2 regions of the Streptomyces sp. NPDC003697 genome follow, and region 2 is predicted to be linked to the other one. Evidence: riboswitches for the same ligand, from Rfam matches in the RefSeq annotation. Region 2 holds a riboswitch; the other holds the start of a gene.
What was found. A riboswitch is a leader RNA that binds a small molecule or an ion and turns the genes downstream of it on or off. The one in region 2 is predicted to bind cyclic di-AMP.
Positions count from the first base shown of each region.

Region 1: linked by a shared signal. The riboswitch ahead of ACWDNY_RS23015 (transglycosylase family protein) and the one ahead of ACWDNY_RS06435 (M23 family metallopeptidase) in region 2 are both predicted to bind cyclic di-AMP.

Region 1 is NZ_JBSFNN010000065.1:21,917-29,583, reverse strand. It holds gene ACWDNY_RS23030 (nucleoside triphosphate pyrophosphohydrolase) at 1-890, shown strand, start outside; gene ACWDNY_RS23025 (cytochrome P450 family protein) at 1,227-2,636, shown strand; gene ACWDNY_RS23020 (transglycosylase family protein) at 2,832-3,902, shown strand; cyclic di-AMP (ydaO/yuaA leader) riboswitch at 4,079-4,245, shown strand; gene ACWDNY_RS23015 (transglycosylase family protein) at 4,250-4,939, shown strand; gene eno (phosphopyruvate hydratase) at 5,291-6,571, shown strand; gene ACWDNY_RS23005 (FtsB family cell division protein) at 6,761-7,231, shown strand; gene ACWDNY_RS23000 (DUF501 domain-containing protein) at 7,267-7,667, shown strand, end outside.
Region 2 is NZ_JBSFNN010000010.1:44,942-52,608, reverse strand. It holds gene ACWDNY_RS06450 (bifunctional acetate--CoA ligase family protein/GNAT family N-acetyltransferase) at 1-1,995, opposite strand, end outside; gene ACWDNY_RS06445 (HPr family phosphocarrier protein) at 2,176-2,457, shown strand; gene ACWDNY_RS06440 (GntR family transcriptional regulator) at 2,770-3,465, opposite strand; gene ACWDNY_RS06435 (M23 family metallopeptidase) at 3,689-4,447, opposite strand; cyclic di-AMP (ydaO/yuaA leader) riboswitch at 4,460-4,621, opposite strand; gene ACWDNY_RS06430 (M16 family metallopeptidase) at 4,846-6,234, opposite strand; gene ACWDNY_RS06425 (M16 family metallopeptidase) at 6,231-7,610, opposite strand.

The DNA of each region.
Region 1 (7,667 bases), on a different contig from region 2:
CGTACCTGCGTGAGGCGGGCATAGCCGTCGACGAGGCGTCGCCGACGGCTCAGGAACTGGTCGACGCCTGCGCCGGCGGCCGCACCGTGGTGGTCGTCGCGACCGGCGAGGGGGAACCCGCCCTGACCGACGGCCTGGCCCGGCTGGCGGGCTCCGGCCGGGTGCGGATGCCGGACCTGGAGCTGCTTCCCGCCTCCTACGACCTGCCGGGCGCCCGGCTGCTCGACCTCGTCCAGGTCATGGACCGCATCCGCGCCGAGTGCCCCTGGTCGTCGCGCCAGACCCACAGGGGCCTGGCGAAGTACGGCATCGAGGAGGCCTACGAACTGGTCGAGGCGATCGAGGACGGCGACCGGGCGGAACTGCGCGAGGAGCTGGGCGACGTGCTCCTCCAGGTCGTCTTCCACGCCCGCATCGCCGAGGAGGACGCCGACGCCCCGTTCTCCATCGACGACGTGGCCGGCGGCATCGTCGCCAAGCTGATCCACCGTCATCCGCACGTCTTCGGCGAGGAGACGGCCTCCACCCCCGAGGAGGTCAAGGAGCACTGGCTGCGCACGAAGGCGGAGGAGAAGCGGCGCACCTCCGTGACAGAAGGCGTCCCCCTCGGCCAGCCCGGACTGGCCCTGGCCGCGAAGCTGGCGTCCCGCGTGCGCACGGCCGGCCTCGACGTGCCCCTGCCGAGGGCCGAGGGCGTCGGCTACGAACTGCTCGCCCTCGCGGCCCGCGCCGAGGCGGACGGGGTCGACCCGGAGGCGGCGCTGAGGGCGGCGGCACGGGCCTACCGCGACGCGATCCGGGAGACGGAGGGCGTGACGACGCAGGAAGAGCAGCAAGAGGAGGAAGTGGAGGAAGAGGGGGAAGAGGAGGAACGCCCGGGCGACGAATAGGACGGGGAACGCGCCGGCCGGGCGCGCAGGACGGCGAGGCGCCTTACGGAGCGGCGACGTACGTGACCTGTGCCGGAACGGCCCGAGGACAGCACCGGGCGTCCCGGAACCGCGTCGCTCCCGACGGAGTCGCGACCGCACCGCGGAGTCGGCGACCGCACATCCCCCGGCCGACCGCACCGGCCGCAGCGGCCGACGGCGCCCCGGGCGTCGGCCGCCGCGCGGCCCGAGGGCCGACCGCCGGCAGCCGGGACCGACCGGGCCGGCGAGCGGCCGGCCGGCCCGGCGTCCGGACGCGGGGGGAAACGTCCGGACGCCGCCGGATACGGTCGAGGAGTGACCGATCAGCCCGCCCCCGACCAGCCCACCCCCGGCAGCCCCGCGCCCGGCCGGACGCCGTCCGACCAGCCCGCCCCCGGCAGCCCCGCGCCCGGCCGGACGCCGTCCGAGCGGGACGCCACCGAGGGCGCCGCGCCCGAGCTCTTCACCTGGGAGTTCGCCGGCGATCCGTACCCGGCGTACGCCTGGCTGCGTGAGCACGCCCCCGTGCACCGGACGCGGCTGCCGAGCGGGGTCGAGGCCTGGCTGGTCACCCGGTACGCCGACGCCAAGCAGGCCCTGGCCGACCAGCGGCTCAGCAAGAACCCGGCACACCACGACGAGCCCGCGCACGCCAGGGGCAGGACCGGCATCCCCGGCGAGCGCAAGGCCGAGCTGATGACGCACCTGCTCAACATCGACCCGCCGGACCACACCCGGCTGCGCCGCCTCGTCAGCACGGCGTTCACGCCCCGCCGTGTCGCCGCGTTCGCACCGCGCGTGCAGGAGCTGACCGACGGCCTCATCGACCGGTTCGCCGAGCGGGGCAGCGCGGACCTCATCCACGAGTTCGCCTTCCCGCTGCCCATCTACGCCATCTGCGACCTGCTCGGCGTCCCCCGCGAGGACCAGGACGACTTCCGGGACTGGGCGGGCATGATGATCCGCCACGGCAACCCGCAGGCGGGCGGCGGGAGGCGGGCGGGCGGGTCGCGCGGCGGCGTGGCCCGGTCGGTCAAGCTGATGCGCGGCTACCTCGCCGACCTGATCCACCGCAAGCGGGCGGCCCTGCCCGCCGAGCCGGAACCGGGCGAGGACCTCATCTCCGGTCTCATCCGCGCCTCCGACCACGGCGAGCACCTCACCGAGAACGAGGCCGCCGCCATGGCCTTCATCCTCCTCTTCGCGGGTTTCGAGACCACCGTCAACCTCATCGGCAACGGCACCTACGCCCTCCTGACCCACCCCGGGCCGCGGGACCGGCTGCAGCGGTCCCTGGCGGCCGGCGACCGCGGCCTGCTGGAGACCGGCGTCGAGGAACTGCTGCGCTACGACGGCCCGGTGGAGATGGCCACCTGGCGCTTCGCCACCCGGCCGCTCACCATCGGCGGGCAGGAGATCGCTCCCGGCGACCCGGTCCTCGTCGTCCTCGCCGCGGCGGACCGGGACCCCGAGCGGTTCGCCGACCCGGACGTGCTCGACCTCGGCCGTCGGGACAACCAGCACCTCGGATACGGGCACGGCATCCACTACTGCCTCGGTGCGCCGCTCGCCCGGCTGGAGGGGCGGCTGGCGCTCGCCACGCTCCTCACCCGGCTGCCCGATCTGCGACTCGACGCGGAACCGGCCGACCTGCGCTGGCGCGGCGGGCTCATCATGCGCGGCCTGCGCACGCTGCCCGTCCGGTTCACACCGGCCGCTCCGTAGTAGCTGTCGGAGAGCGGTCGCTCACGGTCCGGTCGACGAAGACAAAGGTGACACGCGCTCAACTCTGTGATGTTCACGTGATCTACGCGGCATTAACTTGTGACAGGCGATTGTCAGCCGATACGTTCACGCATCAGCGCGGCGCCGTGCACCACCCGTCGCGCAGATCACCGCTGTCCCACGAAAGGTCTCCGCATGCTCTCCGGGAACGGTCGTCACCGGCGCCCCCGTCAGGCCCCGGCCATGCTCGTCGCGGCCGGAGTGACCGGATCCGCCATCGCCATCCCACTGCTCGGCGCCAGCGGCGCGAGCGCGGCCGACGGCACCACGTGGGACAAGGTCGCGGAGTGCGAGAGCGGTGGCTCCTGGAGCGCCGACAACGGCAACGGCTACTACGGCGGACTGCAGTTGTCCCAGGACGACTGGGAGAAGTACGGCGGCCTCACGTACGCGCCGAGCGCCGACCAGGCCAGCCGGTCCCAGCAGATAGCCGTCGCCGAGAGGATCCTCGACGAGAGGGGTCCGGGCGCCTGGCCCACCTGCGGACTGCTCTCCGGGCTGCACCAGGACACCGGTTCGGCCGACGTGGACACCGGTGTGAGCAACGACTCGCCCTCGAACTCCGGTTCGTCCGGCTCCACCGGAACGCCCCGGGTGCCCGACTCGGGCCTGTCCGACGGGGCCCAGGACTCCGGGCGCTCGGCCGGTGATTCCCGGTCCTCGTCCGGGGGTGAGGCCTCCGCTTCGTCCGACTCGACGGACGATTCCGGCCCGAATCCGTCCTCTTCGGGCTCTTCCTCCTCTTCGTCCGCCAAGGCGGGCGATCCTGGCAAGTCCGGCACATCCGCGCCCGCCGCTCCGGGCGGCACGCGGACTCCCGACAGCTCGCCGTCCGCGCCGTCCCGATCGGACGATTCGGACAACTGGCAGCAGGCCGCCGGTTCTTCCGCCCTCGTGGACACCGGGGCGCTCGGCACCGGCCGTCATCGCGGCGGCAGTGCCGCGGAGGATTCGGCCGGCACCCTCGCGGCCTCGTCCGCCGGCCGTCACGCCGTGCGCGACACCGACGACGCCCGTGCCGCCGGGGGGTCCTACATCGTCCGCGCCGGCGACTCCCTGGCGTCCATCGCCGACTCCCTTGACCTCGACGGCGGATGGCGGGCGTTGTACGCGGCGAACCGCGACGCGATCGGCTCCGACCCGAACAGCATCGTCGCCGGTCAAGCGCTGGATGTAGACACCGAAAACGCCCGAAACCAGGGGTAGTTCACGTGGGCATTGGTGCCGAATGACCGTTTCGGTGAAAGTGTGGGATGAGTCTCAGAAGCCCTGATCGTCTTTGAAATTCCGCGGCGGCCGTGTCTACGGTCGTGATCGTTCGCCATCGCGAGCCCCGGTCGCCGTAACGCCGAATCCTGCCAGCGGCTGCCCGGGAACAGTCGTCGCGTCACGCGCCGCAGGCAGGAGCGGGGGACCCAAGGTAAGTGCCGTGCCGGGCTGTTGCCCGGAGCGGCTCGGGGTGAAGCCGCGTCTCGCAGAGGGACGCGGCCGGGCAACTCAACCGGCCCGAACCCGACAGCTCACCTCGCAGGCGTCGGTGAGGGGATCCAACCATGCTGTTTTCCGGCAAGGGCACGCACCGTCGTCCGTCCAAGGCCACCCGAGCCATCGCGCTCGCCGGTGTCGCCGGCACCGCCGTCGCCGTCCCGCTGATGGCGTCCGGCAGCGCCTCCGCCGCCACCGTCTCCGAGTGGGACGCGGTCGCCCAGTGCGAGTCCGGCGGCAACTGGTCCATCAACACCGGCAACGGCTTCTACGGCGGTCTGCAGTTCACCAACTCGACCTGGGCCGCCTTCGGTGGCACGGCCTACGCGTCGCGTGCCGACCTGGCCGGCAAGGCCCAGCAGATAGCCGTCGCCGAGAAGGTCCTCGCGGGCCAGGGCAAGGGCGCCTGGCCGGTCTGCGGCAAGGGCCTGTCGAACGCCGCCTACAACGGCGGTGCCCCGGCCGCGTCGAACAGCGGCTCCACCCAGGGCGGCGGCGCCACCGCCAACCGCTCCACCGAGCAGAAGGCCTCCCGCTCCACCGAGCGCCCGGCCGCCAAGAAGACCGTCACCACCCCGACCGGCAAGAAGGTCGCGAAGGGTGACGGCGAGTACAAGGTGGTCACCGGCGACACCCTCAGCAGGATCGCGGCGAAGCAGAACGTCCAGGGTGGCTGGAAGAAGCTGTTCGACCTGAACAAGGACATCGTCGACAACGCCGACCTCATCTACCCGGGCCAGCAGCTGCACCTGAAGTGACAGCCGGCCGCTGACCGGGCCGTAGAGCCCCGACGGGCGCGGTCCCCCACGGCGGGGGCCGCCCCCGGCTCCCCGGCTCCTGCGGTCCACCCCGTCCCCCGGACTCCCCGCTCCGGTGCGTGTTCCCCCGTGCGCACCGGAGCGGGGCTTTTCGTTTCGCGCCTCGTTCGCTCCTGCCAGGGCATTTCCCGGACTCGCCCGGACCCCTTTGTTCCGAGCGGGAACAATGTGTACCGTCACCTTGTCCACGGGGCGGTCGGTCGGCTGTTGAAGGCCCCGGGACGGTTAGGCTCTAGTCGCAAGTCACACCAGCCCCGCACTTCCAGCGTCACATCCAAGAAGGAGATGCTCGTGCCGTCGATCGACGTCGTCGTAGCCCGGGAAATCCTGGACTCCCGAGGCAATCCCACGGTCGAGGTCGAGGTCGGCCTCGACGACGGCAGCACCGGGCGTGCCGCCGTCCCCTCCGGCGCCTCCACCGGCGCCTTCGAGGCCGTCGAGCTCCGCGACGGTGACCCCAACCGCTACCAGGGCAAGGGCGTCGAGAAGGCCGTCCTCGCCGTGATCGAGCAGATCGGCCCGGAGCTGGTCGGCTACGACGCCACCGAGCAGCGCCTGATCGACCAGGCGATGTTCGACCTCGACGCCACCGACAACAAGAGCTCCCTCGGCGCCAACGCCATCCTCGGCGTCTCCCTCGCCGTCGCCCACGCCGCGTCCGAGGCGAGCGACCTGCCGCTGTTCCGCTACCTGGGCGGCCCGAACGCGCACCTGCTGCCGGTGCCGATGATGAACATCTTGAACGGCGGCTCGCACGCCGACTCCAACGTGGACATCCAGGAGTTCATGATCGCGCCGATCGGCGCGGAGTCCTTCTCCGAGGCCCTGCGCTGGGGCGCCGAGGTCTACCACACCCTGAAGAAGGTCCTGAAGAGCAAGGGCCTTTCCACCGGCCTCGGCGACGAGGGCGGCTTCGCCCCGAACCTCGGCTCCAACCGCGAGGCCCTCGACCTCATCCTCGAGGCGATCACGGAGGCCGGCTACACCCCCGGCGAGCAGATCGCCCTGGCGCTCGACGTGGCCGCGTCCGAGTTCTACAAGGACGGCTCCTACCTCTTCGAGGGCAAGGAGCGCTCCGCCGCCGAGATGACCGAGTACTACGCCGACCTGCTCGAGGCGTACCCGCTGGTGTCCATCGAGGACCCGCTGTTCGAGGACGACTGGGAGGGCTGGAAGACCATCACCGCCAAGCTCGGTGACAAGGTCCAGCTCGTCGGCGACGACCTGTTCGTCACCAACCCCGAGCGCCTGGCCCGTGGCATCGAGGAGGGCGCCGCGAACGCCCTGCTGGTCAAGGTCAACCAGATCGGCTCGCTGACCGAGACCCTCGACGCCGTCGAGCTGGCCCAGCGCAGCGGCTACAAGTGCATGATGTCCCACCGCTCCGGCGAGACCGAGGACGTCACCATCGCCGACCTGGCCGTCGCCACCAACTGCGGCCAGATCAAGGCCGGTGCCCCGGCCCGCTCCGAGCGCGTGGCCAAGTACAACCAGCTGCTGCGCATCGAGGAGATCCTCGACGACGCCGCGGTGTACGCCGGCCGCAGCGCCTTCCCGCGCTTCAAGGGCTGAGCCGTCCGCCAGGTAGGCCCAGCCAGTCGTACGTACGTCCCCGTACCCGGTCCCGTACCGTGTGCGGGGACGTACGTACGTGTGACGTGCCCGCGGGCCGGCGGGGACGATGGCCGGGCCGTCCCGGGACATTCCCGGAGCCCGGCCGACGAGAGAGGTGACCGGCGTAGTGAGGCGAGGTGACATGCCGTGACCGACCGGGACCGGTTCTCCACCGCGACCAGGCTCAGGCTGCTCGGTGAGCAGACGGCGGCCCGCGTCTACCGCTCCCAGACGCGGCGGCAGGCCCGTCGCTCCCGGCTCACCGGGCGCGCGGCGCTGCTCGCGCTCGTGGTGTGCTCGATGGTCGTCGCGCTGGCGTACCCGATGCGGCAGTACGTCTCCCAGCGCGCCGAGATCGCCGACATGCGGCAGCAGAAGCGGCAGGCCCAGCAGCGGGTGCGGCAACTGCGCGACCTCAAGGCACGCTGGCAGGACGACGCCTACGCCCAGCAGCAGATCCGCCGCCGGCTGCACTACGTGTTGCCGGGGGAGACCGGATACGTCGTGGTCGACCCCGGCACGGCCAAGCAGTCGCGCGCCGACCTCACCCCGGCACGCCGTCCCTGGTACGCCAACGTCTGGGACGGCGTCGACAAGTCCGACGCCTCCGCCCAGTGAACCCGACACAGACCTCAGAGAGACTTTCGTACGGCATGCAGACCCCTCCGCCGCCCACCCCGCGTACCGAGCCCACCGACACGGACGTCGAGGCCTTCCAGCAGCAGCTCGGGCGGCCACCGCGCGGACTGCGCGCGATCGCCCACCGGTGCCCCTGCGGGCAGCCCGACGTCGTCGAGACGGCGCCGCGGCTGCCCGACGGCACGCCCTTCCCCACGCTGTACTACCTGACGTGCCCGCGCGCCGCGTCCGCGATCGGCACGCTGGAGGCGAACGGCGTGATGAAGGAGATGACGGAGCGCCTCGCCACCGACCCCGCGCTCGCGGACGCCTACCGGGCCGCGCACGAGGACTACATCCGGCGCCGCGACCAGATCGAGGAGCTGAAGGGCTTTCCGAGCGCGGGCGGCATGCCGGACCGCGTCAAGTGCCTGCA
Region 2 (7,667 bases):
GTCGGGTATGCGCTGGGTGGTCACACGGACCGCCGGCCCCGAACCGGCCCGCGGATCCGCACCCGCTTGAGGTCCCGCGCCGGCCTGCGGACCCGTGCTGGCCGCCGCCGACAGCGCTTCCGCCAGGCCGCCGAGTTCGACATGCACGACGAGCACCGGCTTGCCGGGAACCGCCTCCGCGGCCGAGCGCAGCGCCTCGGCCAGAGCCGCGTCCTCGGCGGCCTTCTCCCCCACCGCCGGGATCGCCGTGACGACCACCGCGTCGCTGGTGTCGTCGGCGAGCGCGCTCGAGAGCGCCTCGCGGAAGTCGTCCGCCGAGGCCGCCGTCGTCAGATCCACCGGTGGCCGGGGCCGCAGCCCCTCGGCGAGGCAGCGGTCGTAGGTGAGCACCCCGAGCGACTCGGAGTTGCCGAGGATCGCCACCCGGGGCCCGGTGGGCAGCGGCTGCCGGGCGAGCAGCAGACCGGTGTCGACCAGCTCGGTGATCGTGTCCACGCGGATCACCCCGGCCTGCCGGAGCAGCGCGGACACCGTCGCGTGGGGCAGCCGCGTCGCCGGCACGGCGTGCCCCTGGGGGGCGGAGCCTGCGCCCTGCACCACCACCAGCGGCTTGGCGGCCGCGGTCCGCCGGGCCAGGCGGGTGAACTTGCGCGGGTTGCCGATGGACTCCAGGTACATCAGGGCGACGTCGGTGTCGGGGTCGTCGTACCAGTACTGGAGGACGTCGTTGCCGGAGACGTCCGCCCGGTTGCCGGACGACACGAACGTCGACACGCCGGTGACGCCGGTGACCCCTCCCCCGCGCCGCTGCAGCCGGGACAGCAGCGCGATGCCGATGGCCCCGGACTGGGCGAACATCCCGATGCGTCCGGGCCGGGGCATCTCGGGGGCGAGGGAGGCGTTGAGCCGGACGTCCGGCGAAGTGTTGACGATGCCGAAGGCGTTGGGCCCGACGATGCGCATGCCGTACGCGCGCGCGTGCCGTACGAGGGCCCGCTGGCGCTCGCGGCCCTCGGGGCCGCTCTCCGCGTATCCGGCGGAGATGACGACGAGTCCCTGCACGCCGTGTTCGCCGCACTCGGTGACGACCTCCAGGACGCGCTCGGCGGGCACGGCGACGACCGCGACGTCGACCGGTGAGGGGATGTCGCGCACCGAGCGGTGGGCGGGCACCCCGTCGATCTCGTGCCGGTCCTCGGGGAAGGCGCGGTTCACGGCGTGCAGCCGGCCGGTGAACCCGGCGTCGCGGATGTGGTCCAGGATGCTGCGGCCCACGCCTCCGGGTGTGCGGCCGACGCCGACGACGGCGACCGAGCCGGGCGCGAGCAGCCGCCGTACCGACCTGGCCTCGGCCCGCTGTTCGCGTGCGCGCTGCACCGCCACGGAGCGGTCCGTCGGCTCGATGCCGAACTCCAGGTGGACGACGCCGTCCTCGAAACTGCGCTTCTGGGTGTAGCCGGCGTCCGTGAACACCTTGATCATCTTGCTGTTGGCGGGCAGCACCTCGGCGGTGAAGCGGCGGATGCCGCGCTCGCGGGCGACGGCCGCGACGTGCTCCAGCAGGGCGGAGGCGACCCCGCGGCCCTGGTGCGCGTCCTGCACGAGGAAGGCGACCTCGGCCTCGTCGGACACGGCGGGCGCGGGGTCTTCGCCGGCGGGGGCGGTCGAGGGGCGGGACGAGGCGGGCCTGCCGTCGGCGCCGATGCGGTCGTAGCGGACGGTGGCGATGAACTCGCCGCCGACCGTGGCCGCGAGGCCCACCCGGTCCACGAAGTCGTGGTGCGTGAAGCGGTGGACGTCCTTGGCGGACAGGCGCGGGTAGGGCGCGAAGAAGCGGTAGTACTTCGACTCGTCCGAGACCTGCTCGTAGAAGCTGACCAGGCGGTCGGCGTCGTCGACGGTGATGGGGCGGATGCGCGCGGTGCCGCCGTCGCGCAGCACCACGTCGGCCTCCCAGTGGGCGGGGTAGGCGTGCCGGTCCGGCGAGGTCTGCATGAGCCCCAGCGTAAGGCTCGCATCGGACGGCGCGGCGAGGCAGTCTTCTGGGGAAGGCGGACGCCGGCCGGGGCCGCGTACGGCGCCGCCCGTGGGCGGGCACCGGCCGCTCACGGCCCACGCCCCCGCATGTGGGAAACTGGTCTAGACAACCCTGGACCACCTGAAGGGCAGCATCACATGGCTGAGCGCCGCGTCAACATCGGCTGGGCCGAGGGCCTCCACGCCCGCCCCGCCTCCATCTTCGTCAGGGCCGCCACGGCCACGGGCGTCCCCGTGACGATCGCCAAGGCCGACGGCACGCCTGTCAACGCGGCCTCCATGCTGGCCGTGCTCAGCCTCGGCGCCGAGGGCGGCGAGGAGATCGTCCTCGCATCCGACGCCGAGGGCGCGGACGCCGCGCTCGACCGGCTGGCCAAGCTGGTGACCGAGGGCCTCGAGGAACTCCCCGAGACCGTCTGACCGCACCGGCCCGTTCCAGCGGTGAGGCCGCCTCGCCCCGTCCACGGGCGGCGCGGCCACGTCGTTCCGCGGCGCGGTGCGGTAGGGGAAGCGGCGTATTTCCCCGGGGATTCCGTGTAGAGGTCAGGCGTCCCACGTCGGACGCCGGGATCTCTTCGCCGGACACCCCTCATCGGGTATCGGAATTCTTCGCCGGTCATTCCGTACGGCACGCCGCGGCGAATACGCGGACAGGCAAGAAAAGGGCCTGGAATGCCGTCCCACCGAATTCGCCTTCCCCCGTTTCTCCGCTCCCTGTATACGCCCCTCGTGTTAATCACGGGGGCCCGGTATGTAGACGGGGCGTTGCGAAGTGCTCTCGGGGACGGCGCCGTCAGGCAGCGCGGGGACGCGCAGCCGGTGCGCGGCGGCCGCGCGCTCGGCGTGCAGGGCGGTGAGCGCCCGGGCCCGCTCCGCATCGCCGCGGGCGATGGCGTCCACGATGGCGCCGTGCTGCGCCCAGGACTCCACCGGATCGGCCGGCGCCCGCACCGTGTACATCCAGGCGGTCTTGTACCGCAGCTGGGTCAGCGCCGACGTCAGCGCGGGACTGCCGCAGGCCCGGGCGAGCGTCTCGTGGAACCAGCCGCCCAGCGGGCGCAGCTCCTCCCGGCTGCCCCGGCCTGCCCGTTCCTGCCCGAGTCCGACCAGGCCGTGCAGCACCTTCAGGTGAGCCCGTGTGCGCCGCTGCGCCGCCCGCGCTGCGCACAGCGGCTCCAGCAGCGCGCGCATCTCCAGCAGGTCCGCCGCCTCCCGCTCGGTCGGCTTGGCGACGCACGCACCCGCGTGCCGCCGGGTCACCACGAACCCCTCCGCCTCCAGCGTGCGCAGGGCCTCACGCACGGGGACCCGGGAGACGCCGTACCGGCGCGCCAGGACCTCCTCTGTGAGCCGGCCTCCGGGCCGGTGGACGCCGGCGACGATATCGTCCCGGATCGCGGTGCACACCGAGTGCGCCGGAATGCGCATGACGACCTCCGCCTCGATTCCCGTGAACGGTGACGCTGTACACGTTTTCCGTGACTCTATGGCAAGGGGCCGCAATGTCCGACGGCGCAGCGGAATCCATGCGTATTCTTTTGGACACGGGCGCGCCCGGGCGCCCGCGAGTCCGGGCGCCCATTGCCCAGGCGTTGGGAAAACGCCGAAAGCCCCGGCTGGGTGGCCGGGGCTTTCGCGAAGTCCGCGCGGGTCAGACGTCGAGGCCGTGCTTGCGCAGGTAGGCCACGGGGTCGACGTCGGAGCCGTACTCCGGGCTGGTGCGGGCCTCGAAGTGCAGATGCGGTCCCGTGACGTTGCCGGTCGCGCCGGAGACGCCGATCTGCTGGCCGGGGGTGACCCGCTGGCCCACCGAGACACCGATCGACGACAGGTGGCCGTACTGGGTGTACATGCCGTCGGCCATCCTGATCACGACCTGGTTGCCGTACGCGCCGCCCCAGCCGGTCTCGACGACGGTGCCGGCGCCGGCCGCGTGCACCGTGGTGCCGCTCGCGGCGTGGAAGTCGATGCCGGTGTGCGAACCGGACGACCACAGGGTGCCGCCGGTCTTGTAGCCGGTGGAGACGTACGAGCCGGAGATCGGCAGGACGAACATGTTCAGGCGCCGACGCTCGGCCTCCCGGGCGGCCCGCTCCTTCGCCTCGCGTTCCTTCTTCGCCACTTCGGCGGCCTGCCGGCGGGCGGCCTCCTCGGCCGCCTTCTCCTCGGCCGCCTGGTGCTGGGCGGCGGCCTGGGCGTCGATCTGCGCGGCGACGGAGTCGCCGATGGTGACCACAGGGGTGAGGCCCGTGTCCTCGGGGCTGGGGGTCTGAGCCGCCATCGCCGGAGCGGCGGCGAGACCGCCGAGGACGCCGGTGGTGGTGAGGGCCGCGACACCGGCCGCGCGGGCGGTGGTGCGGTGTACCCGGCTCGGCCGGCGGTGCTTGCCGGTGGCACGGCTGAACGCCATGGACAGGCTGGTCCTTTCCTTCCCTCTCGCCTACCGGGTTAGCTGACGGGTTCGGAGCAGGAAGGTCTCCTACGGGCCCCCTCGCACGAGGCGCGGGCGTCCGATTCACCCCAGGGACGGTGGGTCCCCGGCTCCCCTGGCTCGCGCCGTACGGGGACTCGGCGATGACTGTCCGGTGCCGCGGGCGCGGCGCACTGCCTGACGGACAGCCGGCATGACGCTAATCGGGCCCGGATTCAATTCCCAAACGGAAGCAAGGTTTTGTAGCGCACGCCACAGGGCAGACAGGCAGTCTCTCCCTCAATTCGGACAACAGGGAGCCCTGGTGACACTCCGGTCACCAGGGCTCCCGCATGCGTGCCGCTCCCCCGGCCGGCCGGGGGCCGGGGGACGGGCCGCTACTCGGCCGTCACCACCTCGACCCGGCCGATGCCGAGGTCCTCGACGGGCGCCTTGATCTGCGCCGCGTCACCGACCAGGACCGTCACCAGGCGGTCCACCGGGAAGGCGTTGACGACGGCCGCGGTGGCCTCCACCGTGCCCGTGGCCGTGAGCTGCCGGTACAGCGCCGCCTGGTAGTCGTCGGGCAGGTGCTGCTCGACCTGGTCGGCGAGCGTGCTCGCCACGGCGGCCGCGGTCTCGTACTTCAACGGCGCCACCCCGACCAGGTTCTGCACGGCGGTGTCGCGCTCGGCGTCGGTGAGGCCCTCGGCGGCGAGCCTGCGCAGCACGGTGAACAGGTCGTCCAGGGCCGGGCCGGTGTTCGGCGTGTCCACGCTGCCGCTGATCGCGAGCATCGCCGCGCCGGAGCCGTCGGGGGCCGAACGCAGCACCTGGCCGAACGCCCGCACGCCGTAGGTGTAGCCCTTCTCCTCGCGCAGGACGCGGTCCAGGCGGGAGGTGAGGGTGCCGCCGAGGCAGTACGTGCCCAGCACCTGGGCGGGCCAGACACGGTCGTGCCGGTCCGGGCCGATCCGGCCGATGAGCAGCTGGGTCTGGACCGCGCCGGGCCGGTCCACGATCACCACGCGGCCGGTGTCGTCGGCGGTGACCGGCGGCACCGCACGCGGCTTGGCCGGGGAGCCGGTCCAGGCGCCCAGGGTCTCGCCGAGCAGCGCGTCGAGGTCGACGCCGGTGAGGTCGCCGACGACCACGGCGGTGGCCGTGGCGGGGCGGACATGCCGGTCGTAGAAGGCGCGGACGGCCGCGGAGTCGATGCCGCGGACCGTCTCCTCGGTGCCCTGCCGGGGGCGCGACATGCGCGAGTCGGCCGGGAAGAGCTGCCGGGACAGCTCCTTCGCGGCGCGGCGGGAGGGGCTGGCCATCTCGTGCGGGATCTCGTCGAGCCGGTTGCGCACCAGCCGCTCTACCTCGCTGTCGGCGAACGCCGGGGCCCTGAGCGCGTCGGCGAGCAGGCCGAGCCCCTTGGCCAGGCGGGAGGCGGGGACCTCCAGGCTCAGGCGGACGCCGGGGTGGTCGGCGTGCGCGTCGAGGGTGGCGCCGGCCCGCTCCAGCTCGGCGGCGAACTCCTCGGCGGAGTGCTTGTCGGTGCCCTCGGAGAAGGCGCGCGCCATGATCGTCGCGACGCCGTCCAGACCGGCCGGCTCGGCGTCCAGCGGTGCGTCCAGCAGCACCTCGACGGCGACGACCTGCTGACCGGGGCGGTCGCAGCGCAGCACCGTCAGGCCGTTGTCGAGGGTGCCGCGCCCGGGTGCGGGGAAGGCCCACGGCTTCGCCTCGCCGGCCTCGGGCCGGGGGTGGAACTCCATCGTGGCGAGATCGGTCACTTCGCCGCCTCCTCGGTGTCGTCGGTGGCCGGGGCCTCGGCGGCGTCCGGGTTGTCGGTGGCGTCCCCCTGACCGGCGACGGGCTCGTAGACGAGCACCGCGCGGTTGTCCGCGCGCAGCCGGGCCTCTGCGACCTCCCGGACCTCCTCGGCCGTCACCTCCAGCACCCGGTGGACGGCGGTCAGGGCGAGCTGCGGGTCGCCGAACAGGACGGCGTAGCGGCACAGCTCGTCGGCGCGGCCCGCGACGGTGCCGAGCCGGTCCAGCCACTCGCGCTCCAATTGGGCCTGGGCGCGTTCCATCTCCTCGGCCGTGGGGCCCTCCGCGGCGAAGCGGGCGAGCTCCTCGTCGATGGCGGACTCGATGACGGGCACCTCGACGTCGCCGGAGGTCTTCACGTCCAGCCAGCCCAGGGAGGGCGCTCCGGCCAGCCGCAGCAGGCCGAAACCGGCCGCGACGGCCGTGCGGTCCCGGCGCACGAGCCGGTTGTACAGGCGGGAGGACTCGCCGCCGCCGAGGACGGTCAGCGCCAGGTCGGCCGCGTCGCACGCGCGCGTGCCGTCGTGCGGGAGCCGGTAGGCGGCCATCAGGGCCCGGGCCGGGACCTCCTCCTCGACCACCTCGCGCAGCTGCTCGCCGATGACCTCCGGCAGCGAGCCGTCCCGCGGCTGCGGCTTGCCGTCGTGGGAGGGGATGGAGCCGAAGTACTTCTCGATCCAGGCCAGCGTCTGCTGCGGGTCGATGTCGCCGACGACGGAGAGGACGGCGTTGTTGGGCGCGTAGTACGTGCGGAAGAACGCGCGCGCGTCCTCCAGCGTGGCCGCGTCCAGGTCGGCCATCGACCCGATGGGCGTGTGGTGGTAGGGGTGGCCCTCGGGGTAGGCGAGGGCGGTCAGCCGCTCGAACGCGGTGCCGTACGGGACGTTGTCGTAGCGCTGGCGGCGCTCGTTCTTGACGACGTCGCGCTGGTTCTCCATGGACTCCTCGTCGAGGGCGGCCAGCAGGGAGCCCATGCGGTCGGCCTCCAGCCAGAGCGCGAGTTCCAGCTGGTGGGCCGGCATGGTCTCGAAGTAGTTGGTGCGCTCGAAGCTGGTGGTGCCGTTGAGCGAGCCGCCGGCGCCCTGCACCAGCTCGAAGTGACCGTTGCCCTTGACCTGGGCGGAGCCCTGGAACATCAGGTGCTCGAAAAGGTGAGCCAGGCCGGTACGCCCCTTGACTTCGTGGCGCGAGCCGACGTCGTACCAGAGGCACACCGCGGCGACCGGGGCCAGGTGGTCCTCGGAGAGCACCACGCGCAGCCCGTTGGCCAGACGGTGCTCGGTCGCTGTCAGGCCGCCGGAGCCTGCCTCGGCTGTGGCCGTGTGACCCATGGGCATGTACGTCCCTTCGATCGCGGAGGCGGCTTGCGGAACCGCCGTCTTCCTGCCGTCCTG